DNA from 3 places in the Rothia sp. 27098_8_29 genome. Region 2 is predicted to be linked to each of the others. Evidence: riboswitches for the same ligand, from Rfam matches in the RefSeq annotation. Region 2 holds a riboswitch; each other region holds the start of a gene.

Region 1 (9,737 bases), on a different contig from region 2:
TAACGAAAGAGGCGTCGTCTCCCGAGGTGGGAGGCGGCGCCTCTTTCGCGTTTCCTTGTTCCGCTTGGATTGCGCCCGGAAAGCGGTATTCGTCCTCGTTCCTACAGGGAACCCGCCCTCGCTTCGCTTCGGGCACCCTGATGTCACTTTCGGACGATACCGCCTTTCCTCGCTGGGGTACTGTGCGGGTGCGGCCGCGTTTTCCGGATGCGCCCTCAGGGTGTCACACGGACGCTCTCCGATGCGGAGCGAGGAGAGGGCGGAGCGTCCGGGTGACGGGTGCCCCTGCGTAGGCGCGGAGGAAATATGCGGCGTCCCGCCCCTGCTTGGTGAGGGGAGGAACGAGGACGAACACCGGCCCTCATACTCAGAACGAAAACGAAGAACGCTCCGTCCGTATCACTCGATACAGACGGAGCGTTCTATTTAAGAGATGAGTTACTCAGCGACGCCGAGGTTAGTCAGCAGGAACGCGTAATCCCAGGCGATTTCACGCCAACGCGTATACCTGCCGGAACCACCACCGTGACCGCCCGACATGTCAATCTTCAGCAGCGGCACCGGCGACGACGGGTTAATCTGCTCACGCAGCGCCGCAACCCACTTCGCGGGCTCCACGTAGAGCACGCGGGTGTCGTGCAGGCTCGTTACTGCAGCAATCGCCGGGTAGCGGACCGGGCGGATATTCTCGTACGGGGTGTACGACTTCATGTAGGCGTACACTTCCGGGTCCTCAATCGGGTTGCCCCACTCTTCCCACTCCATTGCCGACAGCGGTAGCTCCGGGTCGAGGATGGTGGTCAGCGCATCCACGAACGGTACGGCAGCCAGGCAGGCGGCGTACTTTTCGGGGGCGAGGTTCACGACGGCGCCCATGAGCAGGCCGCCGGCGCTACCGCCGTAGCAGCCGATACGCGCCTCATCAGCCCACGGCTTAGCCGCAATGTAGCTGGTGACGTCCACGAAGTCGGTGAAGGTATTCTTCTTCGCGAGCTTCTTGCCGTTCTGGTACCAGGAGCGGCCCATCTCGCCGCCGCCGCGAATATGTGCGATGACGTAGATGACGCCGCGGTCCAGGATCGACAGCATCGGGATGGAGAACATCGGGTCCATGGACGACTCGTACGAGCCGTAACCGTACTGGATGACCGGGTGTGGCTTGCTCATGTCCAGGTCGGCGCGGTGAATCACCGAGATTGGGATGAGCGTGCCGTCCTCCGCCGGTGCCCAGTCGCGGTAGGCGCGGTAGTCCTCGCGGTTGTAGCCGCCGAGTACCGGGGTTTCACGGCGCAGCAGCAGGGTCTGCGACATGGGGAAGTAGTCGTAGACGCGGCGCGGCGTCAGGTACGAGGTGTAGGCGATGCGCAGCACGGGGGAGTAGTTCTCCGCACGCAGCACGGAGGCGGTGTACAGTTCCTCGTCGAAGCCGGCAGGCTCCATGAAGGTCACGCCGGCGGGGCGGCGGCGGCGCCACTGGATGGGCAGCTGCTCACGCGGTGCGAGGAAGATGCGGGTGGTGGTGTCCGCGCGGGCGGTGACGACCAGGTGCGTTGCGGTGAAGGTGAAGCCCTCCAGGCGTACGTGTTCGCTGTGGCGGATGACGGGTACCCAACGCTGCGCGTACTCTTCGAGGCTTTCACCTTCGCGCGGCATGTCTGCGAGGACCAGCTCGGAGTTCAGCGCATTGTAGTCGTGCTGAATCAGCAGGTGCTGTTCGCCGGCAATGTTGAGCGGCTCGGCGTAGTATTCGATGCCCGCGCTCTTGGGGATGAGCAGGGTCGGCTCGCCCTTGGGTTCGCGGGTGGGGATGAGGCGCACCTCCGTGTACTCGGAGTTGGAGCTGGTAATGACCACGGAGGAACGGTCGGAGCTCATGGCGGCGCCGAGCCACATGGTGTTGTCCGGTTCCTCATAGATCAGGTGGTCTTCGGTGCCCTGTCCGACGTCGTGCACGTAGACACGCCAGGGGCGCCACGACTCGTCGGGGACGAGGTAGATGAGCTGTTCGGCGTGGTTGATGAAGAAGGAGCCCGCCGCAATGTTGGGGATGGTGTCTTCGAGGAAGGCGCCGGTTTCCATGTTGAGGAAGCGCTGCTCGTAGCGTTCGTCGCCCTTTTCGTCCACGGAGATGCTCAGCAGCTTGCCGTTACGTGCGGGCTGGAAGCTGCCGAGGGAGAAGAACTCCATGTCCTTGGCGTATTCGTTGCAGTCGAGGATGACGACTTCACCCTCGAGTACTTCGCCGGGGGTGACGGTCGGCGGGGTGTAGCGCACCACCTCGTCGCCTTCGTGCAGGGCGGGGTAGCGGTAGAAGACGGGGTACTGACCGCCGGGCACCATGCGGCTGTAGTACCACCAGTCACCGATACGGTTCGGGACGGTCAGATCTGACAGCAGGGTGCGGCCCTTGATTTCGTTGAAGATGGATTCGCGGAGGGGCTGCTGGTCTGCGGTGACAGCTTCGGTGTATTCGGCTTCTGCCTTGAGGTAGTTGAGGACCTCTTCGCTTTCCTTGTCGCGGAGCCATTCGTAGTGGTCGATGAAGACGTCGCCGTGGTGTTCGCGGCGGTGCTCGACCTTCTTCGGTACGGGCGGGGTGAGGTTCTGTTCAGCCATGCTGCCACCTCTTTCATGAGTTATGGGTTTGTGAATGGTGTGTGCCGTCTGCGCCCGCGTTCCTGTGCCGCCGGGTGGCGGTGAGAGTGCGCGGGGGACTGTGGGCACGCCTAGTTCTAGTGTATCGAAGAGTGAGGCAGGCTACTATATTGCGGCTTGTGCGGGGTCGCCCGGCTCAGCCTGTGGAAGCCCAGCTGAAGTCTCACCGAAGCCTCGCCGCAACGTGCGCGTTCAGTGGCTAGTTAGCGCGCCCCTTAATGGACATGAGGGTGCGGCGGCCCGCCTTATTCGCCTTCGTGAAGGCACGGTTACTTTGCCTGTACTCACGTTCTTGAGAGCGCAGGCGTAGACGCGCGGATTCGGCTATCATCCTGCGGTAGCGTTCGAAGCGCTCGGGGTCGAGAGCGCCGTCGGCGAGCGCCTGCTGTACCGCGCATCCGGGTTCGGAGCCGTGGGAGCAGTCGCTGTACCGGCAGACGGAAGCGTAACCGGAGACGTCATCGAAGGTTTCGTCAATCGCGGCGCTATCGCTCGTTGCGGCTAGGGCTCGCACGCCCGGAGTGTCGATCAGCACCGTGCCAGATGATGATTTTGCGTTGGTTGCGTCTCCTTCGCTTGAGCCTTCCGCACCGGGTAAAACAAGCATCTGGCGGCTGGTGGTGGTGTGGCGCCCTTTGCCGTCAGCATCTCGGACCGTGGAGGTGACCTGCACCTGATGTTCTTGGCTATCCTCGCGGGGGTCAACTCCGGGGTTGAGCAGGGCGTTGACCAGGGTGGATTTTCCTGCGCCGCTACGGCCCAGGAACGCGGCGGTGCGTCCGGCGACAAGCTCCGCCACCGGGGCGGGGTCGTAGCCGTTGTCCGTGCAGACGGTAAGTACCATATCCACGCCGCCACCCAGAGACTCCCGATAGCTGGCGAGCTGTTCGGCCGTTACTAGGTCACCCTTGGTGAGAATCAGCGCGACCTGCACCCCGGAAGCGTGCGCCAGGGCGGTGTAACGTTCAATTCGCCCAATGGACGGCTCGGGGAAGCAGGGCTCAACGATGCAGAGCATATCCACGTTGGCGGCGACAGGCTGATCCGCGGATTCTCGGGTGGCGCTGGGTCGGGTGAGGTAGCTTCGCCGGGGCAGTATCGCGAGGGGTTTGTGCTCCGCGGGCTGGGCTGCACCGCCAGTTCCGGGGATGGGCTGGGTGAGTACCCAGTCGCCGACGACGGGGTACTCTTCTTCGCCGTAGTCATTCTCAACCGGACGCAGCGGCGCGGAGAGCTTCACGAGCTCACCCCGCTCGCAGGTCAGTAGCTCGCAGCGGGTGCGGTGCACGGCGCTGACACGGGCGAGGGTAAAGTTTTCGAGGGTACCGCCGAGGGTGAACGCGGCGCGGATTGCTGAACCCTGCCAGGAGGGGTCGAACCCTAGAGTCTCTAAGGTGTATGAAGCGGGAGCAATGGTCACAGGAATAGTCTTTCTTGGTTGCGGCGCCCGGATAGCGGGTGAGTAAAAGGCTCGTTCTTTTTCAGGGTTCACCGTTTACAACAGCGAGGCGCGGGCGCCGGCACGGATGCGGCGGGCGGCAAGGAAAGTCAGCCCCAGCCCGATAGCGGCGTAGAGTACTGCCAGGGCTGTGTCTGCTGCCAGGAGCGCGAAGAGATTCGGGGTAGTGCTGCTCGCAATACTGCCAGAGGTATCTAAAGCCTGCACCAGCCGGGACCCCGGAACCCAGGAACACAGCCAGGCAAGCCAGCCGGGGTAGGTACTCACCGGCACAATCACGCCCGCGCTGACCGGCAGAACAATAGATAGAACATTCGAGCCCGTGTACGGATCCGACAGGTACAGACCCAAACCGGCGGCAAAAATGCCCAGGCAGACCCCGCCAAGAATCGCAACCGGCATCAGTAAGATGGTGCCGACCAAAAGCCCGGAACTTGCTCCCGCAGCGGAGGATGTGAGGGACAGTAACCACACGATGCCCACATTGCTCAGACCCGTCACGGAAGCCAGCAACGCCGGTACCGCCGCCGCCCCCAGCCAGTAGCCCGCATCCACGGGGCGTGCCGTGCACACATACTCGAAGACGCCAATCCACCGGTCGGTGGCAACGCGCGCGACAATACCGGCTGCCACGGAGCTGAGGGTCGTAATCAGCGCGGTCGCGCAGCCGATGCGCACAGTATCGTTCGCCGCAAGGTCGGCACCCAGAAGCACCGTGAAAAGCACGTTGAGGCCCGGCACGAGCACCAGGGTCGTGATGGCCGTTCCGAGGGTTGCGAAGGTAATAGAAGATGACCAGCCAATAGAGGCGGTCGACAGAGCCCGACGCGCCACGCTAGGCAGAGCGGCAGAAGAGAGAATACGCACGCTACATCGCCCCCAGGGTGCCGCGACGGCGGGCTGAGGCGAGAGCCTTCCGGGCAAAAAGGAAGGCGCACAACGCCCAGATGAAGCTCACGACCAGGGTCTGAATTACGGGCAAGAGTGCATCCGCCGGGGTAGTGATGGTGGTACGCCCAAGTAGGAGATGAACCGGCGCCTGCAGGGGAATGAGCGTGCCTACAGCATCTAGCCAGGCGGGCGCTTCAATGGTCGTGAAGAGAACCCCGGAAAGAATAAAAACCGGCACGAGCAACAGCTCCTCGTAGGCGATAGCGTTCGGTGTGGCCACGAAGAACACCGCAATCATGAACGTTACCGACAGGCACGCAAGCCACAGCAGGGGAACGCCCAGAACGTAGCGCGGCCAGAGTGCTGAAAAGTCCGTGACCTGCGGGTTAAGCGTCACAAGAGCCCAGATGAGCCACGACAGGGGCAAAGCCGCCATACCCACAATGGATGCGCTCGAAACGATAGCCGCCAGCACCCGCACCGGAGAAATCGACCCCGAACACAGGTACACGAGGGTCCCACGGAAACGCTCGAAATTGATGATGCCCGCAGACACGATGCAGACCGACCACATGCCCACAATGCCCGCGCGGGTCCACGCGAGGGTCGGGTCAACGGAGTGACCCGCGGAGCTCTGCGCCGCCGCATGCACGGCGAGCGCCTGAAGGATGACCGAGCCGAGTACCGTACTGATGAGCAGCTGAATGAAGTAGGGGACCGTCAGGAACTGGCGCAGGCTAAAGCCCATGAGTCGCAGTTGGCGGGCGCACTCCTGCTGTACGTCGTGTAGCAGGTGCTGCAGGTCGCGCGGTCGTTGAGATTCTGCTGGATGCTGCGTCTGAGCGTTCATCGCTTGAGCCCCTCCGCCATCGCCAGGTATGCCTCTTCCAGAGTTGCCGGTCGCGTGTACGGTTCGGTCCGTGCCCCAATGTTCGCGGTGGCAAGCCCCTCCGTGAGGATGCGGTGAGCCTCACCCGCCTCGAACGTGGTGCGCTCGCCGTGCCAGTAGAGGGTGAGTTCCCAGCCGGAACCGCGCGGGGCAAACAGCACCGCCGCCTTATCGTGGAGGAATCCGCGGAGCGTATCAAGCCCCTCGGTGGCGGTGGCCTCGACCTGAACCACAGTCGTGGCGGCAATGCCGGCGTGCGCGGCAACGTCCTCGAGGTTGCCGCTCACAGCAACGGAACCGGCACCCAAAACGGTGATGGTGTGCGCCAGGTCCTCAATCTCGCCCAGCAGGTGGCTCGTCAGCAGAATGGCGGTACCTTCATTTGCCAGAGATCTGATGAGGGCACGCACGGTCAGGGCGATATCGGGGTCGAGCCCGTTGGTCGGCTCATCCAGCAGGAGCAGAGCGGGGGAGCCGAGCAGGGCGCGGGCAATATGTAGGCGCTGCTTCATGCCGCGGGAAAACTCCTGGACAGGCCGCGTTGCCGCATCGGTGAGTTCCACACGGGCTAGGGCATGCTCCACCTCGTGTCGTCGGGTCCGCCCGGAAACCCCCGCAACATCGGCGAAGAACAGCAGATTGTCGCGGGCACTAGCGCGCGGGTAGAAGCCGTTCTCCCCGCCCAGTGCGAGACCCACGTGACGGCGCGCCCGCTGCGGGTCGGCGATAGCGTCAATACCGTTCACGGTGAGGCTACCGCCGGTGGGGGTGAGCAGGGTCGAGCACATCTGCACGGTCGTCGTTTTGCCCGCACCGTTGGGGCCGAGGAGGGCATGAATCTCACCGGAACTGACGCGAAGTGACACACGGTCGACGGCGGTAAAAGCGTTTTCACCTTTGCCAAAGACGCGGCTGAGCTGCGCCGCATCAAGAACAAGAGACATGGTAGGTAACCTTCGGGTATGACCCTCTGGCCCCTATACCGGAGGGATGCTGAGCAGGATAAACGGCGTAGCGAGTTGTACCCTGCGTGAGTGTATGTGTCATTTCAGTGTACCGAAAAGCCGTAGATAAAAGTGATGGGGGTTACTGTGTGGATGGTGGGTGTCCGCCTCCGCATCTCGATTGCCTCGCCCTCGGATTGCCCCGGCACCGTCGCTCACATTTTGTTGCAGACGGTTTTTGGTGACAGACGTTAAAAAACGTCATCTTTGCAATGAAATGTCTTAAAGTACTGCGCACCCACAAAACCCTTGACCCCACCCCGTGCCCTATGACACTCTAAATAACAGGTCAAGAGCGCCAGCGATAAGCCCCAGCTAGCTGGCCGGCAACCCTCCTCCGCGGTGGGGTGCCCTGGGTGAAGACCAGGCGGCACGCAAAAGCGTGACGCAAGCGCGGGACCGATGTGACCGATAACGGTACATCAATCGTGACAGGATTATTCGACGACGATTCCTGTACCATCGGCATGCGGCCCCCTAAGAATCCCCATTAGGAGCCACGCATGAGCAACAACACTACCGTCCCGACTCCCGCCAACCCCGCCGGTTGGAAGTTCGAAACCCGCCAGATTCACGCAGGTCAGGCGCCGGATGCCGCAACGGGAGCTCGGGCACTACCCATCTACCAGACCACCTCTTATGTCTTTGACAGCGCCGAGCAGGCAGCGAACCGTTTCGCCCTCTCCGAACTGGGCCCCATTTACACTCGCCTCAACAACCCCACCCATGAAGTAATCGAAAACCGTATCGCTTCCCTGGAAGGCGGCGTCGGCGCGCTGCTGCTGGCATCCGGTCAGGCAGCTATCACCTACGCAATCCTGAACATCGCCGGTGCAGGCGACCATGTGGTTGCATCGCCCTCCGTGTACGGCGGCACCTACAATCTGCTCAAGTACACCCTCGCCGACCTCGGTATCGAAACCACCTTCGTCGAGAACCCGGACGACCTGGACGCATGGCGCGCCGCAGTCCGCCCCAACACCAAGCTCTTCTACGGCGAGTCCGTACCCAACCCCCGTAATGACGTGCTCGACATTGAGCCTATTGCTGCAATTGCGCACGAAAACGGTGTACCCCTGATTGTGGACAACACCGTACCCACCCCCTACCTGCTACGCCCCATCGAACATGGCGCGGACGTGGTCGTCCACTCCGCAACCAAGTACCTGGGTGGCCACGGAACCTCCATCGGCGGCGTGATTGTTGACTCCGGTAACTTCGACTACGGTGCAGACCCCGAGAAGTTCCCCAAGTTCAACCAGCCCGCCCCCGGCTACCACGGCCTTGTCTACGCACGCGACCTGGGCAAGGACTCCGCATTCGGTGCGAACCTCTCCTACATCCTGAAGGCGCGCGTCTCCCTGCTGCGCGACACCGGTGCAGCCATCTCCCCGACCAACGCCTTCAACATCGGTATCGGTCTGGAAACTCTCTCCCTGCGCATCGAACGCCACATTGAGAACGCCACCAAGGTCGCCCACTGGCTCGAAGCAAACCCGCAGGTCGAGAAGGTTATCTGGGCTGGCGTGGAATCCTCCCCCTGGTACGAGCGTGCACAGAAGTACCTGCCCAAGGGCCCCGGTGCGGTGCTCGGCTTCACCCTCAAGGACGCAACCCTGGAGCAGACCCGCGACTTCGTGGACGCCCTGAAGCTGCACTCCAACGTTGCGAACATTGGCGACGTGCGCTCGCTCGTGATTCACCCCGCCTCCACCACCCACTCCCAGCTTTCCGCTGAGGAACTGGAGAAGATTGGCGTATACCCGAACTTCGTCCGCCTGGCAGTTGGCATTGAGAACATTGACGATATTCTCGCCGACCTGCAGCTGGGCTTTGACACCCTCTCCTAAACGGTGATGCAACCCGCAGGTGGACCGGCAAGCTACGGCTTTTCGGTCCACCTGCGGATTCCCCGTTACGGAGCATGTTGTAACTGTGCGGCGTTGCTGCCGCCCAACCTGTTGCTTCTTCTACCCACAGACGAGTACCCCGCTCACACCCGGCACCACCTCGCCGACCAACCCAGTGAAGGGAACCCCATGACCACCCAGAGCACTAGCCAGTCCGGCACTACCAGCCAGCCTGTCACCGCACCCATCCCCGTGGCGGGCACCCGCACCGAGCACCCCGAAGCGCAAGGCTATCTGCGTCAGCTGAACATCGGCGACCTGGAGCTCGAGTCCGGCGTGACCCTGCCGCAGGTGACCATCGGTTACGAAACCTGGGGTACCCTCAACGAGACCGGCGATAACGCCATCCTGATCCTGCATGCGCTCACCGGTGACACGCATGTCTCCCGCGGCGTACCCACCCCCGACATGCCCGCCCCGCTGATTCGCGCTATCGAATCGGACGGCTGGTGGGAAGGCATCGTGGGCCCCGGCTCGGTCGTGGACACCAACCGCTACTTCGTGATTGCCCCCAATATTCTGGGTGGCTGCTACGGTTCTACCGGCCCGGCAAGCATCGTCCCCGAGGGCTACCCGGGCGCTGGTGAGCACTGGGGTTCCCGCTTCCCGCAGGTGAGCATTCGCGACTCCGTACGTGCGGAGGCGCGTCTGGCGCGTGCACTGGGCGTGACGAGCTTCCGCTACGTGATTGGTGGTTCCCTCGGTGGTGCTCGCGCCCTGGAGTGGGCGGCAACTAACCCCGAGCTGGTGCGCGGATGCGCGGTTATTGCCTCCGGTCCTTCGGCTACGGCGGAGCAGATTTCCTGGGCCCACACTCAGAACATTGCGATTCGTTCGGATGCGAACTTTGCCGGTGGCGACTACTATGCCGGTCCTGCACCGACTGCCGGTCTGGCTCTGGCGCGCCGTATCGCGCACACCACCTACCG
Region 2 (9,737 bases):
CGTTGGCGAGGGGGTTGCTGCGACGTCACGGAGCCAGGTCTCTCGGTCGCTCTGGATGGTTTGCCTTCTTAGTAAAGCGCGCTCCGGGCCAGGAAGCAAAGGAGCCCGTCATATTCGGCATGCTGTGTATCGGTTCGTAATATTCCGAAATATTTAAAGACCCCGCCCCGCGCTCACTGCTGTGGGGCGCGGGGCGGGGCACATCATCATCATTCAGTAGGCGACAGGTTTCCCCGCCGACTTCTTTCTCCGGCGCGTAGCGATGATTAGCTCACCTTCAGAGGAGCAACCACACGGCGGACATCTCTCCTAAAACTCAGCGCGTGCTGAGTGTTGCGTTTAGCTGTGGTGCTAATTGCTGGTGGCGTTAGTTGCTGGGGTACTTCGCCTTCACCCAGCGCTCGAAAACACCCACCAAGGCGTCGGTAATCTTACCGAGCACCGCCAGCGCCACAATAGCCAGCAGCAGGCGGTCGGTGCGGCCGTTGTTCTGCGAGTCGGTCAGCAGATAACCCAGGCCCATGGATGCACCCAGCAGCTCAGCGGCGACCAGGAACAGCCACGCCTGAGCCAGCGCCAGACGCAGACCCGAAACGACCGACGGCAGAACCGCGGGAAGCTGAACCGTGGTGAACAGGCGCAGACCCTTCAGGCCGAAGGCGCGTGCCGCCTCCACAAGCTTGGGGTCAACGTGCGCCAGAGCCGCAGAAACCGTGGTGTACACCGGGAAGAATGCACCAATAGCAACCAGGGTTACCTTGGAATTCTCGCCGATACCGATCCACAGCAGAAGCAGCGGAACCCACGCCAGGGACGGCACTGCACGCAGCGCACCAATGGTCGGTGCGGCAATCAGACGCACCGGCGCAGACAAACCAATCAGCGCACCCAGCACCAGGCCGAGCACGGCACCAATACCGAAACCAATCAGCACACGCTGAGTAGAAATCGCCACGTGGCGGCCCAGTTCGCCGCGCTGCGCCAGCTCAACACCGGCGCTGACCACACGGTCGGGGGAGGGTAGCTGAACCTGGGTGAACACGCCGTTGGTGCTCAGAATGTACCAGAGGGCAATCAGCGCCAGGGGAAGAATCAGGCCCAGGTACTGCTTACCGGCGAACGGGTTCGACGGCAGCTTCACGGAAGAGACACGCTTCTCGGCACGCTCAGCGCGAGCGCTGGAGGCGGCGGTAACCGTTGCGGCGGTCATTACTTCTCAACCACCTTTGCGATCTTCTCGACGGCTGCGCTGTCAGCCTTCTTCGCGAACTGATCGTCCACAATGCTGTTCAGTGCCTTGTCCACGTCGGACTGGGAGGGAACGTCGCCGGACTCGACCAGAATCGGGCCGACACCCTTGAGAACCTCAACCTGCTTAGCGCCCGGAACCGGGTCGATATCCAGGTGGGTGCGCTCCATGACGACCTGGGCGGTCTCGTGCTTAATGCCGGACTCCTCCTCGACAATCTTCACAGCCTCTTCGGGGTTCTTCTTAGCCCAGGCGCGAGCGTACTCGTACACGTCCACGATGGTCTGTGCGGCGGTCGGGTTGGACTGAATGAACTTCTCGGTCGCGTTCAGGAAGCCGTAGGTGTTGAAGTTCAGATTGCGGTAGAAGAGCACGTCGCCGCTTTCCACCTCGGCGGCAGCCATAATCGGGTCCAGGCCGCTCCACGCGTTGACCTGACCGTTATCCAGGGCGGTGCGGCCGTCGGCGTGCTGCAGGTTCTGAATGGTCAGATCCGAAGCGGAAATACCCTCCTGCTTGAGTGCCTGCAGCAGCAGGAAGTACGGGTCGGTACCCTTGGTCACGGCAACGGTCTTACCCTTCAGATCCGCAACCTTGGTGATGCCCGAATCCTTGCGGGTCACCAGTGCCGACCACTCCGGCTGCGAGTAGAGGCTAATGACCTTGATGGGGGAGCCATTAGCGCGTGCCAGCAGCGCCGCCGAACCGGCGGTCGAGCCGACATCAATATTGCCGCTACGCAGCGCCTCATTCGCCTTGTTCGAACCGGCCGACTTGACCCACTCAACCTTCTTACCCTCCGCGGCAAGGGCGGTCTCAAGCCAACCCTTCTTGCGGATAATCAGGGACAGCGGGTTGTAGGTCGCGTAGTCAATGGTCACGGTGTTCTGATTGCCACCACCGGCAGCACCGGAGGCGTTAGCGGAACCGGAACCTTCGCCAGCGCAGGCGCTGAGCAGAGTAGCAAAAGCGGCGGCTGCGGCAAGGGACTTGAGGGCGGTACGACGAGACGGGGAGTAAGTCATGATGAAATCTTTTCGCTTCTGAAGATGATGATGTGATGTGTAAGAAATGCGTTTCGTGGCGGCTTTAGGCGTTATCTTCCACGCCGAGCTCAGCCAACAGTTCGCTACGCAGCGCCGTGATCTCTGCATCGGCGCGGTCACGCGGGTGAGAACGGTCAACGGTCACAATGCGCTGGATGGTGGCGGGCGCCTCCGGGGTGTCCTTACCGAGGACAATCACCCGGTCAGAGAGGTACAGCGCCTCTTCCACATCGTGGGTGACCAGCAGAATCGTGGTCGGGTCTTGACGGTGCACGTCCAACAGCAAATCCTGCATGTTGATGCGGGTCAGCGCGTCCAGAGCACCGAAGGGCTCGTCGAGCAGTAGCACGCCGGGGTTGCGTGCGAGCGCTCGCGCCAGGGACACGCGCTGAGCCATACCGCCTGAAATTTCCTTGGGACGGTGGGTTGCGTATTCGCCCAGGCCGACCAGGTCGAGCAGGCGCGCTACGGATGCTGCGCCTTCAGATTTTTTGGTGCCCTGCGGCAGTCCGAGCGCCACGTTGTCGGCGACGGTGCGCCAGGGGAGCAGGCGCGGTTCCTGAAAGCCGATAGCTACGCGGGGGTCGAGGCCGGTCACTGCCTTCTCGCCGATACGCACGGTACCTGCGGTGATGCGGTTCAGGCCTGCTGCTGCACGCAGGAGAGTGGATTTGCCGCATCCGGAGGAGCCGATGACGGAGATAATCTCGCCGGGGGCTGCGGTGAAGGAGACTCCGCGAAGAACTTCGTGGGTTCCGCCGGGCACGGGGAAAGATTGTCCGACGCCTTCAAAGCTCAAGGGGACGGCGGCGGTGGATACGGCACGGCGGCCGTTCTTTTCACTGGTGGGTACGTCAGTTACTGCACTGTTGAGTGTCATGTCACTTCCATCGTTCCTGGCGTTAGCACCGGGGGCGGAAGAATCCGTGCCGGTTGCTGCGACGTCGTGGAGCCAGGTCTCTCAGTCGCTCTGGATGGTTTGCTTCTCCCACCCTATGGGCTGTGGCGTGCCTCAATCAACCCGGCGGGCGCGTATGAATTTCTATGACCGTATATTTCGCATTTATCACGAAATATTTCGGTTCCACGTCACAAAAAGATTTTTTCGTCACAAACGTGACCTCCCTCCCGTGCGCCCCGTACACTCAAACCACGAGATCATGAGTCCCGGCGCTAAGCTCTGGCTAGCCGGGCGGCAACCCTCTCCCGTAGCGGGGTGCCCCAGATGATGATCTGGCCTCAACGTTACGAGGCAAGTACGGCGCGAACGCGCCACCTGCACGAAGGCCACCACCGAACGCAGAAGGCAAGAAGGAGGCGGCGCGCGGGGTGCAGGGCACTAACCCGATCGTCCCCGATCATTCGCGAAAGGAAAATCGATGGCTGAGCAGAAGAAGCGCATCGTAGTTAACGCATTCGAAATGACCTGCATTGGTCACCAGAGCTTCGACCTCTGGCGTCACCCGCGTTCCCGTGCAACCGAGTACAACACCATCAAGTACTGGACTGACCTGGCTAAGACCCTTGAGCGCGGCCTGTTTGATGCCGTGTTCATCGCTGACGTTGTTGGCATCTACGACGTGTACAAGAACTCTGCCGCTCCCGCCATTGAGGGTGCCGCTCAGGTTCCCGTGAATGACCCCGCAACCCAGATTTCTGCAATGGCTGCAGTGACCGAGCACCTCGGCTTCGGTGTGACTGCTGCCGCTACTTTCGAGCAGCCCTACACCCTGGCTCGCCGCTACGCCTCCCTCGACCACCTCACTGAGGGCCGCGTCGGCTTCAACGTGGTGACTTCATACCTGCCGTCGGCTGCTGAGAATCAGGGTCTGCCCACCCAGATTCCGCACGACGAGCGCTACGAAATCGCCGACGAGTTCCTGGACGTCTGCTACAAGCTGTGGGAAGGCTCCTGGGAAGACGGCGCAGTCGTCAAGGACCGCGAGCGCGGCGTCTACGCTGACCCCTCCAAGGTCCACCCGATTGGCCACAAGGGCAAGTACTTCTCCGTGCCCGGCATCTCCCTGACCGAGCCGAGCCCGCAGCGCACCCCCGTGATCTTCCAGGCTGGTGCATCCAGCCGCGGCCAGAAGTTCTCCGGCAAGCACGCTGAGGCTGTGTTCATCAGCGCCCTGCGCCCGGACCTGACCCGCGTTGTGACCGACCGTATTCGCGCCGCTGCCGAGGAGCAGGGCCGTAGCCGCGACGACGTCAAGATCCTCGCAATGCTCTCCGTCATCGTGGATGAGACCGAAGAGAAGGCAAAGGCAAAGTACGAGGAGTACAAGAAGTACATCAACCTCGAATCTGCACAGGCTATCATCGGCGGCTGGTCCGGTGTTGACCTGTCCCAGTTCGACGAAGACGAGGTCCTGAACTACGTGCAGACCGAGTCGATTCAGTCCTTCCTGACCCCCTTCACCCTGCAGGCGAAGGACAAGAAGTGGACCCGCAAGGCTATCGCCGAGCACACCACCATCGGTGGTATGGGCGAGGTCATCGTTGGTGACCCGGTTCAGGTTGCTGACGAGCTGGAGCGCTGGATCGACGAGGGTGGCCTGGACGGCATCAACCTGGCGTACCACGTCTCCCCGGGTTCCTTCGAGGACTTCATTGAGTACGTTGTGCCCGAGCTGCAGAAGCGCGGCCGCTACCGCACCGAGTACGAGGGCAACACCCTGCGCGAGAACATCTTCGGTAAGGGCCACACCAAGGTTGCTGACTCCCACCCGGCTGCTAAGTACCGCGGCGCATACGTGGGCAAGCCTTCGGCTGCTGACACCCCGGCTCGCGCAATCGCTGAATAAGCGTTGCCGCTGAAGCGTGCCGTGTAGGTTCGCTCAAACTTAACGATTGAAAACAAGAACGCCCGTTCTGTTGGAGGATTTGTATCCCCCGGCGGAGCGGGCGTTTCTTTATACTGGGTGGCATGACTGAACTAAACCAGGTTGAACTTAACCACGATGACCGCTGCCCCTGCTCGAGCGGCGAGGTGTACGGCGCCTGCTGCGGCAGGTTCCTGGGCGAGTTTGCCGCCTCCGGCACGTTGACTGCTCCCGCACCGGAGCAGCTGATGCGCTCGCGTTTTACCGCGTTTGCGACAGGGGATGCGGCGTACCTGCTGGCGAGCTGGCATCCGAGCACTCGCCCGCCCGCTTTGGAGTTGGAGGATGACATCCGCTGGTATCGTCTGGATATTCTGGGTGCTTCAGGCGGCCCGTTTGATGCGTCCGGTACGGTGGAGTTCGTTGCGTATTACCGTTCTGTGCCGGGTGTTCCTGCGGAGGAGCGGGTGAAGGGCAGCATGCATGAGCTGTCGCGCTTTGAGAAGGTGGGCGGCGCCTGGTTCTATGTAGATGGAGACGTCCGCTAAATCTCGTAATTTTCCCTGCCCCTGTCTCGTGCAGAGTGCGGGTATAGAAGAAATGGCAGAATCATTCCGAAACCGGAACGATTCTGCCATTCCTTGTTTTAGTTAGCTTCTGTCTTTTAGAAGATTTTCAAAGTCAGCCTGAGATATCAGCCAGACCAAGCAAAGAGGCACGCTCTGCCCCAATAGCAGGAATCAAAATAGGGGATGTGGTCATGACTAAGACGCTTTCTTGAAAACAGAATCTTGAAGAATGCGCTCTGCCTCAGCGGAGCTTCGCGGATCCCCCAAATCTAGAAGATCTACCGCCACATGCAAGGGCAGAATATGGGGCGGCTCATCGCATTCACGCAAGATAATGTTCGCCGAATCTACAGACGCCGGAAGCAGGTTGTACAGAAAAATGATGTTCTCTAAATCCTGGCTTGAAACATATGCATCAACCATTGAGCCGTACACCTGAGAAATATCGCTACTAATGCCGGTAAGCGACAATGCAGAGTCTTCCAAAATTGCAGGAATTTCAGCGGGAGGAGCCTGCAGATGATGCACTTTCAGACCGCGGCGAGCTCGGTATCGCTCAACAGACGCAGGTCCTTGCACCTGAATTGCTGAGGCGCGTTCTTTTGCCCTGCGGCGTTCCTCAGCCGATAGGACAGATGACTGACCATCGCAGTAACGCGCCAAAGCGTTGAATGCATCAAAGGAAATAGGACGGCCAGCATTACTGCGGTGCGCAGCGGGAAGAGCGTCGACAACCCAACGGCTTCCCAATTTACGACCTTGGAGCATTCCACGTTCCAAGCGGGCGCGCACGCTTCGCTCTGAAACCTTAGCTTCTTGAGCATACTCTTGAACGGACATCATGGCAGAATCATACCGAAAACGGAATGATTCTGCCATGATTTTCTCGCACCGGGGAGCGATAAGGAACATGCAAGAGCGAACCAGATACGCCAAAGGCAGGCCCTTCGGCAGCTTGAAAACTTACATTCTCAGCCGCATCAGGAACCTGCCTTCAGCAAATATGTAGACTGTCGGACTTAGCTAGTCCAGCCGTTAATGATGCCCATACCGAAGTAGATCACGAACACCGCGGAGACCAGGTACATCAGCCAGTGCACGTCCTTGCCGCGGCCCTGCACCAGGCGAATGAAAGTGTACGCCACGAAGCCGGCACCAATACCGTTCGCAATCGAGTACGACAGCGGCATGAAAATAATGGTCAGGAACGCCGGAATACCCAGACCCCAGTCGGTCCAGTCAATATTCACGGCCTGGCGAATCATCAGGAAGCCGACCACGACCAGCGCCGGAGCAACCGCCTCGAAAGGAACGATGGTGACCAGCGGCGAAATGAAAATCGCCAGCAGGAACAGCACACCGGTCACAATGTTCGCAAAGCCGGTGCGTGCACCCGCACCAATACCGGTAGCGGACTCCACGAAAATCTGGTTCGCCGAACCGGACGCGCCACCACCAACAACGGAACCGAAAGCGTCCACGAGCAGGACCTTGTCAATGTCCTCAACCTTGCCGTCCTTCATGGTGCCAGCCTCGGCGGCAAGACCCACCGAAACGCCCATCGCGTCGAAGAACACGGACAGCAGAATGGTGAACACCAGCAGCGAAGCAGCCAGCGGACCGATGTGGGTGAATGCGCCGAACAGGTCAGCGGAACCGATGAGGGAGAAGTTCGGGGTGGTGAACTTCATGTCCGCCAGGGAAGGCACGTTCAGGGACCAGCCGGTTGCCGCCTCCTTCACGGAACCGGAGGGGACAACCGCCTCCAGAATCAGGGACAGTGCGGTGGAGGCGAGCACGCCCCACAGGATCGCGCCCTTCACGTTACGGATGAACAGGGCGATGGTGAAGAACAGGCCAAAGAGGAAGACGAGGGTGGGCCAACCGAGCAGGTGACCGCCCGCGCCAAGGCTCACCGGAACGGTGGTGCCAGCTGCGTCAGGCATGCGGCGGATAATGCCGGAGTCGACCAGACCGATAAAGGAAATGAAGAAGCCGATACCGACCACAATCGCGGTCTTGAGCGACTCAGGGACCGCCTCAAACACCGCGGTACGGAAGCCGGTGAGCACCAGAACGGTCATGATCAGACCGGCAAGAACGACCAGACCCATGATGTCTGCCCAGGTCAGGTTCGGGGTGGTGGCAATGGTGGAGGCGAGCAGCGCATTCACGCCCAGGCCAGCCGCCATGGCGAAGGGCTGCTTGGCGATAACACCCATGAGGATGGTCATCACGCCGGCAACCAGCGCGGTCACAGCCGCGACGGGTGCGATACCGAGGGTGCGTTCGGATGCGTCAGCACCGGTACCGATGACGAGGGGGTTCAGCACCACGATGTAGCTCATGGCGAAGAATGCGGCGAGGCCGCCGCGGAATTCTGCGGCGATGGAGGAGCCGCGTTCGGAAATCTTGAAGTAGCGGTCGAGTGCGCTGGTGGGCGCTGCCGCCTTCTGGGGTTCAGACATGTGAGGATCCGTTGATGTTGTTCGGTGTGTACTGTTGCGTCGCCGGTTTCGCGGGTAAAGCTCGCGGGTAAATCCCGGGTTGGGCGCCACGATGGTTCAACCATTGTAGGCGCCGCCTCCTAACTTGTGCCGTTGAAACGCGTTGTGTGCGGCGGTTCAGTCGGTGATGTGGTGTTTCCCCGGCCCCTGCAACCAGAATTGGGTAGTTGGGGTAGAGGGAAGAATAGCGCAGGGCGGGGTACCGGCACCCCAAAGGTGCCGATACCCCGCCCTAATGGCGCCCGCACCTCCACATGTGGAGGGTGAGGCACCCGATGTATTTAGTGCATCCAGCCGGTAATCAGGCCGTTAGCGAAGAAGATGAGGAACACTGCGGAAACCACGTACATGAGCCAGTGAACTTCCTTGCCGCGACCCTGCACCAGGCGGATGAAGACGTAGGACAGGAAGCCTGCGCCGATACCGTCCGCGATGGAGTATGCCAGCGGCATGAAGATGATGGTCATGAACGCGGGGATACCCAGACCCCAGTCGTTCCAGTCGATGTTCACTGCCTGGCGGATCATCAGGAAGCCAACGAACACCATTGCGGGTGCAACAGCTTCGAAGGGCACGATGGTGACCAGCGGGGACAGGAAGATCGCGACGAGGAACAGTGCGCCGGTGACGACGTTCGCGAAGCCGGTGCGTGCGCCCGCGCCGATACCGGTTGCGGACTCCACGAAGATCTGGCTTGCGGAGGAGGAGGTGCCACCGCCGGCTACGGAGCCGAGGGCGTCCACGAGCAGGACCTTGTCGACGTTCTCGATCTGGCCGTCCTTGATGGTGCCTGCTTCGGTTGCGAGACCGACGGAGGTGCCCATTGCGTCGAAGAACGCGGAGATGAGGATGGTGAAGATCAGCAGAACAGCTGCCATGCCGCCGAGGGTGCCGAAGGCACCGAACAGGTCAGCGGAGCCGAACAGGGAGAAGTTGGGCAGCTTGCTGGTGTTGGAGTCCCAGACGGGGACGTTCAGGGACCAGCCGGTGGGGGACTTAACCGAGCTGCCGGAGGGCACGACCTTCTCCAGGATGATGGAGAGGGCGGTGGAGGCGAGCACGCCGTAGAGGATTGCACCCTTCACGTTGCGGATGAACAGCGCAATGGTGAGGAACAGGCCGAAGAGGAAGACGAGGGTGGGCCAGCCGAGCAGGTGACCGCTGACGCCGAAGGAGACGGGCACGGTGGTGCCTGCTGCGTCGGGCATGCGGCGGATGATACCTGCGTTGACGAGGCCGATGAAGGCGATGAAGAAGCCGATACCGACGACGATTGCGACCTTAAGCGATTCGGGGACCGCGTTGAACACTGCGGTGCGGAAGCCGGTCAGCACGAGGATGGTCATCAGCACACCAGCCCATACGACGAGGCCCATGATGGCGGGCCAGGTCAGTCCGGGGGTGGAGGCGATGGTGGTTGCCAGCAGTGCGTTCACGCCGAGGCCTGCCGCCATGGCGAAGGGCTGCTTGGCGACGACGCCCATGAGGATGGTCATGACGCCTGCGACCAGTGCGGTCATTGCTGCGACCTGCGGTACGCC
Region 3 (9,737 bases), on a different contig from region 2:
ACAACGTTCTCGGAAGCCTCCGCGCGTGCCGTCTCTTCCGCCTCGCGCTCAGCTGCTTCACGCTCTGTAGCCTCACGAGCGGCGACTTCCTCAGCCTCACGCTCTGCAGCTTCACGCTCAGCGGCTTCACGTGCGGCCGCTTCCTCAGCCTCACGCTCCATACGCTCCGCACGCTCCTGCGCACGCTGCTCACGACGCTCCGCAAAATGCTCACGGCCCTGTGCAAAACGCTCACGAGTCGAGGCAGTAAAACTCATCAGACGCTCACCCAGGTTCGGGCGCTCATCCGCAAAACGAGGCAGCTCACGGCTGCTATCCGGCACCAGGGCGCGGCTCAGCAACATACCGAACGTCACGCCGGCGCCCACCGTCAACGCGGTATGCGCCGCAAAAGTCAGCGGCTCAGCACCAACCTCCGTAAAACGACCAATACCCAGAGAGCCGTACGAAATCCAGCCCAGCCACAGGGCACCAAACGACGTCATAATACCGGTCATCATGCCCAGCACCACCGCAGAAATCAGCGCAGACAGCGGGCGGAACGGAACCTTCAGGGCAACCCACTCATCCAGGTGATCCTCACCCTCACGCAAGAACCACCAGCCAGCAATCGCACCGGCACCCAGCGGCACCAGCAGACCCACCAGACCGAACGTGCCCATTGACTCGGGCACAGCACCCAGAATCGGAAGCATCGGCAAAGTACCAACATCACTACTGGTCAAACCAACCGAGGTACCCGCACCAAAGGAGAAACCGGCACCGGTCGACCACGCAATCGCATAAATCACCAGGTTCGGCAAGAAACCCAGCTGCAACAGAGTCACCGCAGTATCACCCACAGCGCCCGCATGCAGCTCCTGGTAGGTGGCAACAATCTGCGACCAGCCCGCCAAAATACCGATACCCAAAAGCACCGCACCCAGACCAACCAGCGCCACAAAAGCAACCACCGCAGCACGCACCACAGCCCAGGCATACGAACCCGCCCAACGCGAATACTGACTCATCTGCGAAATCTGCTCCGCAGTATCAACACCCACCATGCGCGAGAGCGAACGCGCCTCACGGTAGCCACCCCACATCAGACCAGCCACCACAATACCCAAAGGCACCAGGGCAGCATTCAACGCCTGAAGAGGCTGCGGATGCGGGCTCGCCCAACCGTACATCGCCGAACTAATCAGCGCATAAGTCACCGAACCGGACAGCACCGGAATCAAAAACTCACCCTCATACGAGGCGCGCGCCAGGCGACGACCCGAACGGTAACAGAGCAGCAGAGGCAGAATACTCAAGCCCAGCGGCACCAGCGTCATCGTGCCGGCAGAAGCACCAAAAGCAGCCGCAAGATCCAAAGGAACACCGTGAATCAGAAGCCACAGGTGCGCCGACATGGCGGCCACAGAGGAGAACTCCATGTCGCCAAAACCCTTGGTCGCCCACACGGCAGACATCGCCGCAAACACAGCAAGCGCAGAGAACAGGGCAGTAACAATTAGCTCAACAACACCCTGAAGCCACAGAGGCATGGGCATGGAATAACGCGAGATAGGTGAGGTGCTTTTCATCGTCCTTCAATCATGCCACGAATTAACGACGAAACCCGCCTCCGATTAACACTCGAAAGCGGGTTCTCACAACTATTCACACAGGTATTCATCCAGACGCGCACGCGAGGACGTGTATCAGGCGAAGTTTTACTGCTCAGTCCACGGGTTGGAAGCCTGAACACCCCAGGCGCGGTACACCTGCGCCTTAGAAGAAATCAGCTCCAAATCATAGGCGCTCGCGCTCGCCGCCATCAGACCCTCCAGGGCGGCGGTAGGCAGCGGACCGGCATCATCACGACCCACGGCATGCACGCCGCGCGGCGCCTGACGGCCCGCCCACTCGAGGCTCACGCGCGCATCCACATTAATAACGTGGTCGCCAAAGCGCTCAAGAAGTTCGGTAATCCAGCGATCAGTTTCCGGGTAGGGGTACAGGCCCTTCAGCTCGCCAATGCTCAGCACAGAAATGTACATGTGCCGGAACGAGCGGCGGCGCAGAAAAGCGACCACGGCGGGGTCTGGATCCGCCTTACGGATCTCCGCAAGAACGTCGGAGTCCAGGAGCATACCGGAGAAATTCATACCCCTAATGCTACGCTACGCGCAGACCGGCGTACTCAATAGCGGGGATGCCCTCGGGGTTGGGCAGAAGAAGGAAGTTCAGGAACTCGTCGCGCTTAGAAGAAATGCGGGAGTAGTCGTCAATGCTGACTGCGGTGTATCCGCCTCGCGCGGGGACAGCTGCGGCACGCAGGCTTTCCTGGTAGGAGCGGGAGGGGTTCAGAGAGATTGCTGCTTTGGTTGCAGAGCCGTTGTACATGTGACAACCTGCGCCGTGAGTGGCGCGATCCTTTCGCGTTGCTCTTGTCTGTACCAATTACCACCGGTTATTCCGGTGGTGAATACAAACCGCTTCGTCATCCGAGCCACCCGTGAACATGGGGTTGGCGTTCGACCATAGTCGGAGCTTATCAGTCGAAACTCTTGAAGCTGGGTTTAGCTTACAGCATTTTCTCAAGTTAAGTAAAGCTTTTTGTGAAAGAGATTTAGATTATTAGCATTTTGGCTTGTGAAAACGTTTTAAATGGCGTGAATTTTTGATACTGCGCGGAATATCTTATGTGAATACCGGTGTTTTTATGCGTTAAAAACTCCCCCACCACAAATACGAAATACACCCCAAACCACCGCTCAATAGTCGCCTCGGCAACCAGCCCGACAGTCAATCCAACAGTCAGCCCGGCAGCCGCCAGCAAATGACCGGCAACAAGGCGCATACCCGCACAATACGCGATAATGAGCTGGTGAGCGCCAACAACCCCTTCCCCGAAATTCCCGTCACCGTACCGCAGATCATTCGCCAGGCCGGGCACCGCACCTACCAGCGCGGCCTCGCCTACCAGCGCAACCGCGAAGTCATCCGATACAGCTACGACGAAGACGAGCGAACCCTCACCGGGCTCGTCAACGGAAGCACCATCATCCCCTACGAAGTGACCATTCGCTTCTTCCCCGCCGTCAGCGGCTCCGCAACCTTCACCGCCCGCTGCACCTGCCCCGTGCTCACCGACTGCAAGCACGCCGTAGCGCTCATGCTCACCGCGCTCGACCGCGCCTCCGTAGCGAAAAAGGCACTCAGTGAACACCCCGGACCGATCGGCGTACCCGGTGCCGCGGCAAAGGACGCGGCAGAGGCAAAGGGACCCGCAGATTCAAAGAGCGCGGACGTTGCGGAGGCGAAGAAATCCGCCGACCCGCTCGCGGCGCTGCGCGCCTCCGGTGCGCTCACCACCGCGGCGAAACTGCCCGCGCCCGATGCAGCGACTGCCGAGCCCGCAAACCCCCAGGGAAGCTTTGCACTCAACGAGCTAGGCGCCTCCCCGAGCCTGCAGGCAGAGGCATCCGCAACCAAAATCTCGGCATGGCGGCGCGACCTCTCCTCCATTCTTTCCGCACGTCAGGACCTTGCGGGCATCGATTCGATGCGCGTGAGCGGCGCCCTGGATTTCTCGCTGAGCGTCTCCGGTTCCTACGCGCGCGGCCGCAATATGCCCGGCGCAACCCCCAGCATTAACCTGCTCGCCCGCCCGCTCATGGCGTCCAAAACCGGGCGCTGGATCAAGGGCGGACTCAGCTGGGAAACCTTCGCCTCCAGCGTGGGCGGGCCCGTCGGGCGGCACGAAATCTACCCCGAACACGAACGATTCTTCGCCGAGCTCTACTCGATTGCCCGCCCCTGGCAGAACATGTACTCCTCGCACCGCGACTGGATCTCAATCAGCGCTTCTGCCTCCACTCTGCTCTGGGATGTACTAGCCCGCGCGGAGGATATTGGCCTGCCCCTGCTCGTCAACGGTCGCGAAGTGAACTACGCCGTGCTGAGCCCCGCACAGGTGCGCCTGCACGCCGCCGCCAGCGAAGAGAAACACGCGGAAGGCGCCGGACTGCAGCTTCAAGCCGCGCTCAGCTGGGAAGGACGCGAAGGCGAACTACTGCGCCAGCTCTGGCTACCCGCCGCGCACTGCCACCCCATCGGCACCCCGCGCACCGGCTTCTTTGCCCTGGGAGGGCTCGCCCAGCAGGAGTACGAACAGGCGGCAAAGGCGGTGCACTGGAAGACCGCGCGCCCCGGCGCGCTGGATGAAGTGGGCCGCGAATCTTTCGTGCAAAAGGACGCGCAGGAGGCGCCGGCTGAGGAAGCTGAGAATAGCGCACCGACGATTGCCCCGGCTCAGAATAACCCGGCGCAGGGTGAACGGGTGCGCTACTCCCCCGCCGTGCCCGAACTGCCCGAGGGCGTGGAGCTGGCGCTCATTCCCCTGGTCGAGCCGCTCGATGCCGCCTCCGAATCGCTCATTAGCGCCGGAACCGTGCACGTTCCCGCCGCGGAACGCGCCACGTTCCAGAAGGAGTATCTGCCCGCGCTCAGCCGTTCCATTCCCTCGCTGACCCCCGATCCGGCGCTAGCGCTGCCGCGCGTGAAGCCGCCGCATCTGGTGCTTGAAATCAGCTTTGACGAGCAGGTACGCCACGACGCACAGCTGAGCTGGCGTTGGGAGTACCCGCTGAACCCCTTCGCGGAGGACAGTGCAGAGGAGGCGAGCACACAGAATCCTGCGGCGGGCTCCGACGTGTACTCCCTGCCGGTTTTCGGTTACCCCGGTGAAGAGGGCGGCGAGATTCGTGATGAGCGTTTTGAGGCGCGCGTACTGCGTTCGGTGCGCGCCATTCTTGCCGCTCACCCGGCGCTTTCCGGGCTGGAGGAGCGCCGCATCGAAGGCTGGGAAACCCGCGAGCTGCTCAGCGCGATTCTGCCGAAGCTTCGCCGTGTTTCCGCTGTTCAGGTGCGTTTTAACGGCACCCCACCGGAGTTCGTGGAGGCAACCGACGCGCTGATTGAAATCACCGTGAGCGAGGGCAATTCTCGTGACTGGTTCGGCCTGGGCATTGCGGTAAAGGTCAATAATTGGACCGTGCCGTTCGCACAGATTTTTGAGGCGCTCGACCGCGGGGCGGACCGTATTCTGCTCGGTAACGGCACCTATTTCTCGCTGCGTCGACCCGAGTTTAAGACCCTGCGCACCCTCATTGCGGAGGCTCGCGAACTCGACGATGCGGGCGGTGAGCTGCGCATTAACCGTCACCAGGCGGGGCTGTTCTCTGAGCTGGAGTCGCTGGCGGCGAGCGTGCATACGACCGCGCGGTGGGATGCTCAGGTGCGTTCGCTGTTGGAGCTGGTTGAGGGCCTGGAGGATGCCGAGGAAAGCCCCGAAATGGGCGCCGAAGAGAACCCCGAAAAGGGCGCTGAAAAGGCCTCTGACAAGGGCGCTCAGGGTTTTCCCGCACCCCAGAAGGCATCCCGCCGGGTTATCGCTCAGCGCCCGGTACCCACCGGTCTGCAGGCGACCCTACGCCCCTACCAGGTGGAGGGTTTCCAGTGGCTGTCCTTCCTGTACGAGCAGCGTCTGGGCGGTATTCTCGCCGACGATATGGGCCTGGGTAAGACCGTGCAGGCTCTCGCCCTGCTCGCCCACGCGATTGAGGAGCACAGCACCGCGGCTCCCGGCGAGCCGTTCGCGCCCTTCCTCGTGGTTGCCCCGACCTCCGTCATCGCCAACTGGGCGGCGGAGGCGGAACGCTTCCTGCCCGAGGCTAAGGTCGTGACCATCACCGAAACCACCGCCGGTAAGACCCCGCTGGCTGAGCGCATCGCCGGGGCTCACCTGGTGCTGACCAGCTACACGCTGCTACGCATGGACGAGGAGGCCTACACCGGCTACGCCCGCACGCTGGGGTGCACCGTTGACGATTCCACGGGCGAGCAGTCCGCCCCCGAAGGCTGGGGTGCGCTCCTGCTGGACGAGGCGCAATTCGTCAAAAATACCGGCACCCGCGCCTGGTCCATCGCCCGTGCAATGCCCGCCCGCACCAAAATCGCGATGACCGGCACGCCCATTGAGAACAACCTCATGGAACTATGGGCGCTACTGGCGATTGTGGCGGACGGCCTGTTCCCCTCCGCCCGTGCGTTCCGTGACCTGTACGCTCGCCCGGCGGAATCCGGCGAGGACCCGGCGCACGCCGCGGCGACGGCTGCTCGTCTGCGCCAGCGCATCCGCCCGCTCATGCTGCGCCGCACCAAGGAGCTGGTGGCGGCGGAGCTTCCGGCGAAGAACGATACGCGCGTGAACCTGCCGCTGGCTCCCGGTCACCGCCGCATCTATGACACGCACCTGCAGCGTGAACGCCAGAAGGTGCTGGGTCTGCTGGAGGATATGGATAAGAACCGGTTCACGATCTTCCAGTCACTGACCCTGCTGCGCCGTCTGGCGCTTGATGCCGCGCTAATTGATCCGGAAGCCTACGCCGGGGTGTCGTCGGTCAAGCGCGACTACCTGGTTCAGCAGCTACCCGATCTGCTCGAGAAGGGCCACCGTGTGCTGGTGTTCAGCCAGTTCACCGGCTACCTCAAGAGCATTTCGGCGCGTCTGGCGGAGGAGGGCATCGGCCACCTGTACCTGGATGGTTCGACCCGCAACCGCGCCGAGGTCATCGAGGCGTTCACGAGCGGTCAGGAGCCGGTGTTCCTCATTTCGCTCAAGGCTGGCGGTTTCGGTCTGAACCTGACCGAGGCGGATCACGTTTTCATCATGGATCCGTGGTGGAACCCCGCCGCCGAGCAGCAGGCGGTGGACCGTATTCACCGCATCGGCCAGGACAAGGAGGTGCACGTCTACCGTCTGGTCGCCGAGGGCACGATTGAGGAGAAGGTCATGCAGCTCAAGGAGTCGAAGGCGGCGCTCTTCGATGCGGTGGTCGGTGAGGGTGAGTTCGCCTCCGCGGCGGTGACGGCTGAGGATGTGCGCGAGCTCTTCGTGCCGGCTGTCGAGCGGTAGCCGCCCTCGAGTCTGAGCGGTATTTCTGGCACCCGTCATTTTTGTCATTTGGTTACGCCTCCGGCTAGATTCACGCCCGATTCTGGCCCGGCCCTTCTCAACGGGGGCTCTGAGGCGTAGCCTTGAAGGACTGCTTACGGAGGCGCCGCCTCCCCATAGATTCCAAAGGAGCATCATGAGCTACAACGTACCCAACGTAAAGTTCAACGACGGCCGATCCATTCCGCAGCTGGGCTACGGCGTGTGGCAGGTTGAGGACGAGGTCGCCGAGAAGGTCGTGGCCACCGCCCTGGAGATCGGCTACCGCCACATCGACACCGCCGCTATTTACGGCAACGAGGCGGGCGTAGGCCGCGCTATCGCTAACTCCGGCGTGGCTCGTGAGGACATCTTCCTCACCACCAAGCTGTGGAACTCCGATCAGGGCTACGAGAGCGCTTTTGAGGCGTTTGAGGCGTCCCTGGAGAAGCTGGGCACCGACTACGTTGACCTGTACCTGATTCACTGGGCTAAGCCGCAGCAGGGCCTGTACCTGGATTCCTGGCGGGCGCTGATTGAGCTGCAGAAGCAGGGTAAGGTCCGTTCCATTGGTGTTTCGAACTTCCCCGAGGAGCAGCTGCGCGAGATTATCGAGGAGACCGGCGTAATTCCGGTCATCCACCAGATTGAGCTGCACCCCTACTTCTCGCAGGAGGCACTGCGCGCCGTTCACGCCGAGTACGGCATCGCGACCCAGGCGTGGAGCCCGCTGGGTAACGGTAGTGACCTGCTGCAGAACCCCGTGCTGGCTGAGATTGCGGAGCGCCACGGCGTAACCCCCGCGCAGGTTGTGCTGGCGTGGCACCTGGCTAAGGGCACCGTGGCTATCCCGAAGTCTGTGACCCCCTCCCGCATTGAGGAGAACCTGGCGTCGGTGAACGTGAAGCTGACCGCCGAGGACATCGCGGCTGTGGATGCGCTTTCCACCCCCGAGGGTCGTATTGGCGCTGACCCGGCGAACATCGACTTCTAAGGTGCAGCTCGGACGTAGAGCTCGAATCGAACCTACATAAAGCCCCGACAGGCACGGATAGTGCTTGTCGGGGCTTTTGCGTGCTCTTGCGGGAGCTAAGGTTTTAGAGAATGATCATTCGCGGATTGCCCAACAGGTCAGTGAACGCTCGTGCTCTCCCCCGCTAGTTCTCGTCCTCTACCAGCAGGGAAAGGGAGATGCGGCGGCGCGCCGGGTCGACCTCCACGACGCGCACCTGCACGATGTCGCCGCTACGCACAATATCGTGCGGGTTCGCCACGTAGCCGCGGCTCATCTGCGAGATGTGTACGAGGCCGTCCTGGTGCACGCCAATATCCACGAACGCACCGAATGCCGCCACGTTCGAGACGGTGCCCTCGAGTACCATGCCGGGGCGTACGTCCTCGAAATGCGAGACGGACTCGGAGAAGCGGGCGGTGCGGAAGCTACCGCGCGGGTCCAGGCCGGGGCGGCGCAGCTCGGCGAAGATGTCCTCGACCGTGTACACGCCGGCGGTGCCTTCCGCACTCTCCGGCATGTGGCCGTCCTGCTCGTGGCTGTCCTGCACGTAGTCGGCGGGGTTCAGCCCGGCGAGCGGGTCGGTTCCATCCGAGGTACCCAGGGCGCCGGCAACCCAGTGGGCGCCGTTGCGCGCCTGCGCGTCGGCAATAATGCGGCGCGCGAGCGGGTAGGCTTCCGGGTGCACGGCGGAGGCGTCCAGCGGCTCCTCACCGCCGCGGATGCGAATAAATCCTGCCGCCTGGCGGAAGGTTTTCGCGCCCAGTCGCGGCACGTTCAGCAGCTGCTGGCGGTTCGCGAAGGCGCCGTGTTCGGTGCGGTAGGCGACGATGCGTTCGGCGGTTGCGGTGCCCACTCCCGCCACGTGCGCGAGCAGCTGCACGGAGGCGCTATTGAGGTTCACGCCCACGGCGTTCACGCAGTCTTCGACGGTGTCGTTGAGGGCGCGGCGCAGCGCAGCGGGCGGCACGTCGTGCTGGTACTGCCCCACGCCGATGGACTGCGGGTCGATTTTGACGAGCTCGGCGAGCGGGTCCTGCAGGCGGCGGGCAATCGAGACGGCGCCGCGTACGGTCACGTCGTAGTCGGGCAGCTCGGCGGCAGCGAGCGCGGAGGCGGAGTAGACGGAGGCGCCCGCCTCCGAGACGGTCACCTTCTGGGGTGCTTCTACGCCTTCCTCACGCAGGGTGCGAATCAGTTCGCTAGCGAGTTTGTCGGTTTCGCGGCTTGCGGTGCCGTTGCCAATGGCGATGAGTTCCACACCGTGCTCGCGGCAGGCGGCGGCGAGCTCGCGCAGTGCTTCTGCCCACTGGTTGCGCGGGGCGTGCGGGTAGACGGTGCCCACGCGCAGCGGCTCACCGGTGCCGTCGACTACGGCGTATTTCACGCCGTGGCGCAGGCCCGGGTCCAGGCCGAGGGTGGTCTTGTGTCCGGCGGGTGCGGCGAGCAGAATATCGCGCAGGTTGGAGGCGAACACCTCGGTCGCGTGCTGTGCGGCGGCGTCGAGTAGCTGGTGGCGGATGCGTTCGGCAAGGCGCGGGCGCAGGTGGCTGCGCCATGCGGTGCGCACGGTCGCGGCAAGCCAGCCGAGCACGCGGTCTTCGTCGTCGACGGTGTTGAGCACCTGCACGGGGATGCGTAGCGCGGCGGCAACTTCACGCTCGTATGCAGAACGGACGTTCTCGTAATTTTCTGCGGCGGCCTCAGCTTCGGCGCGGGCGGCACCACGCAGGCGGCTGAGCGCCACGGGGGCGGGTG

Evidence for each region. A riboswitch is a leader RNA that binds a small molecule or an ion and turns the genes downstream of it on or off. The one in region 2 is predicted to bind S-adenosylmethionine.
Region 1: linked by a shared signal. The riboswitch ahead of O3649_RS07110 (bifunctional o-acetylhomoserine/o-acetylserine sulfhydrylase) and the one ahead of O3649_RS05515 (ABC transporter ATP-binding protein) in region 2 are both predicted to bind S-adenosylmethionine.
Region 3: linked by a shared signal. The riboswitch ahead of O3649_RS06155 (nuclease PIN) and the one ahead of O3649_RS05515 (ABC transporter ATP-binding protein) in region 2 are both predicted to bind S-adenosylmethionine.

Annotation. Positions count from the first base shown of each region.
Region 1 is NZ_JAPWAI010000004.1:105,741-115,477, reverse strand. Features, by position in the region: gene O3649_RS07135 (S9 family peptidase) at 439-2,616, opposite strand; gene rsgA (ribosome small subunit-dependent GTPase A) at 2,855-4,075, opposite strand; gene O3649_RS07125 (hypothetical protein) at 4,151-4,981, opposite strand; gene O3649_RS07120 (ABC transporter permease) at 4,983-5,855, opposite strand; gene O3649_RS07115 (ABC transporter ATP-binding protein) at 5,852-6,838, opposite strand; SAM riboswitch class IV at 7,186-7,298, shown strand; gene O3649_RS07110 (bifunctional o-acetylhomoserine/o-acetylserine sulfhydrylase) at 7,402-8,748, shown strand; gene O3649_RS07105 (homoserine O-acetyltransferase) at 8,938-9,737, shown strand, end outside.
Region 2 is NZ_JAPWAI010000002.1:112,633-122,369, reverse strand. Features, by position in the region: gene O3649_RS05525 (ABC transporter permease) at 368-1,210, opposite strand; gene O3649_RS05520 (aliphatic sulfonate ABC transporter substrate-binding protein) at 1,210-2,274, opposite strand; gene O3649_RS05515 (ABC transporter ATP-binding protein) at 2,339-3,175, opposite strand; SAM riboswitch class I at 3,180-3,276, opposite strand; SAM riboswitch class IV at 3,452-3,560, shown strand; gene O3649_RS05510 (LLM class flavin-dependent oxidoreductase) at 3,675-5,102, shown strand; gene O3649_RS05505 (YchJ family protein) at 5,225-5,668, shown strand; gene O3649_RS05500 (hypothetical protein) at 5,885-6,568, opposite strand; gene O3649_RS05495 (NCS2 family permease) at 6,709-8,157, opposite strand; gene O3649_RS05490 (NCS2 family permease) at 8,478-9,737, opposite strand, start outside.
Region 3 is NZ_JAPWAI010000003.1:46,684-56,420, reverse strand. Features, by position in the region: gene O3649_RS06165 (DUF6350 family protein) at 1-1,571, opposite strand, end outside; gene O3649_RS06160 (plasmid stabilization protein) at 1,701-2,135, opposite strand; gene O3649_RS06155 (nuclease PIN) at 2,146-2,373, opposite strand; SAM riboswitch class IV at 2,409-2,543, opposite strand; gene O3649_RS06150 (hypothetical protein) at 2,600-2,830, opposite strand; gene O3649_RS06145 (SNF2-related protein) at 2,810-6,949, shown strand; gene O3649_RS06140 (aldo/keto reductase) at 7,125-7,961, shown strand; gene O3649_RS06135 (helix-hairpin-helix domain-containing protein) at 8,125-9,737, opposite strand, start outside.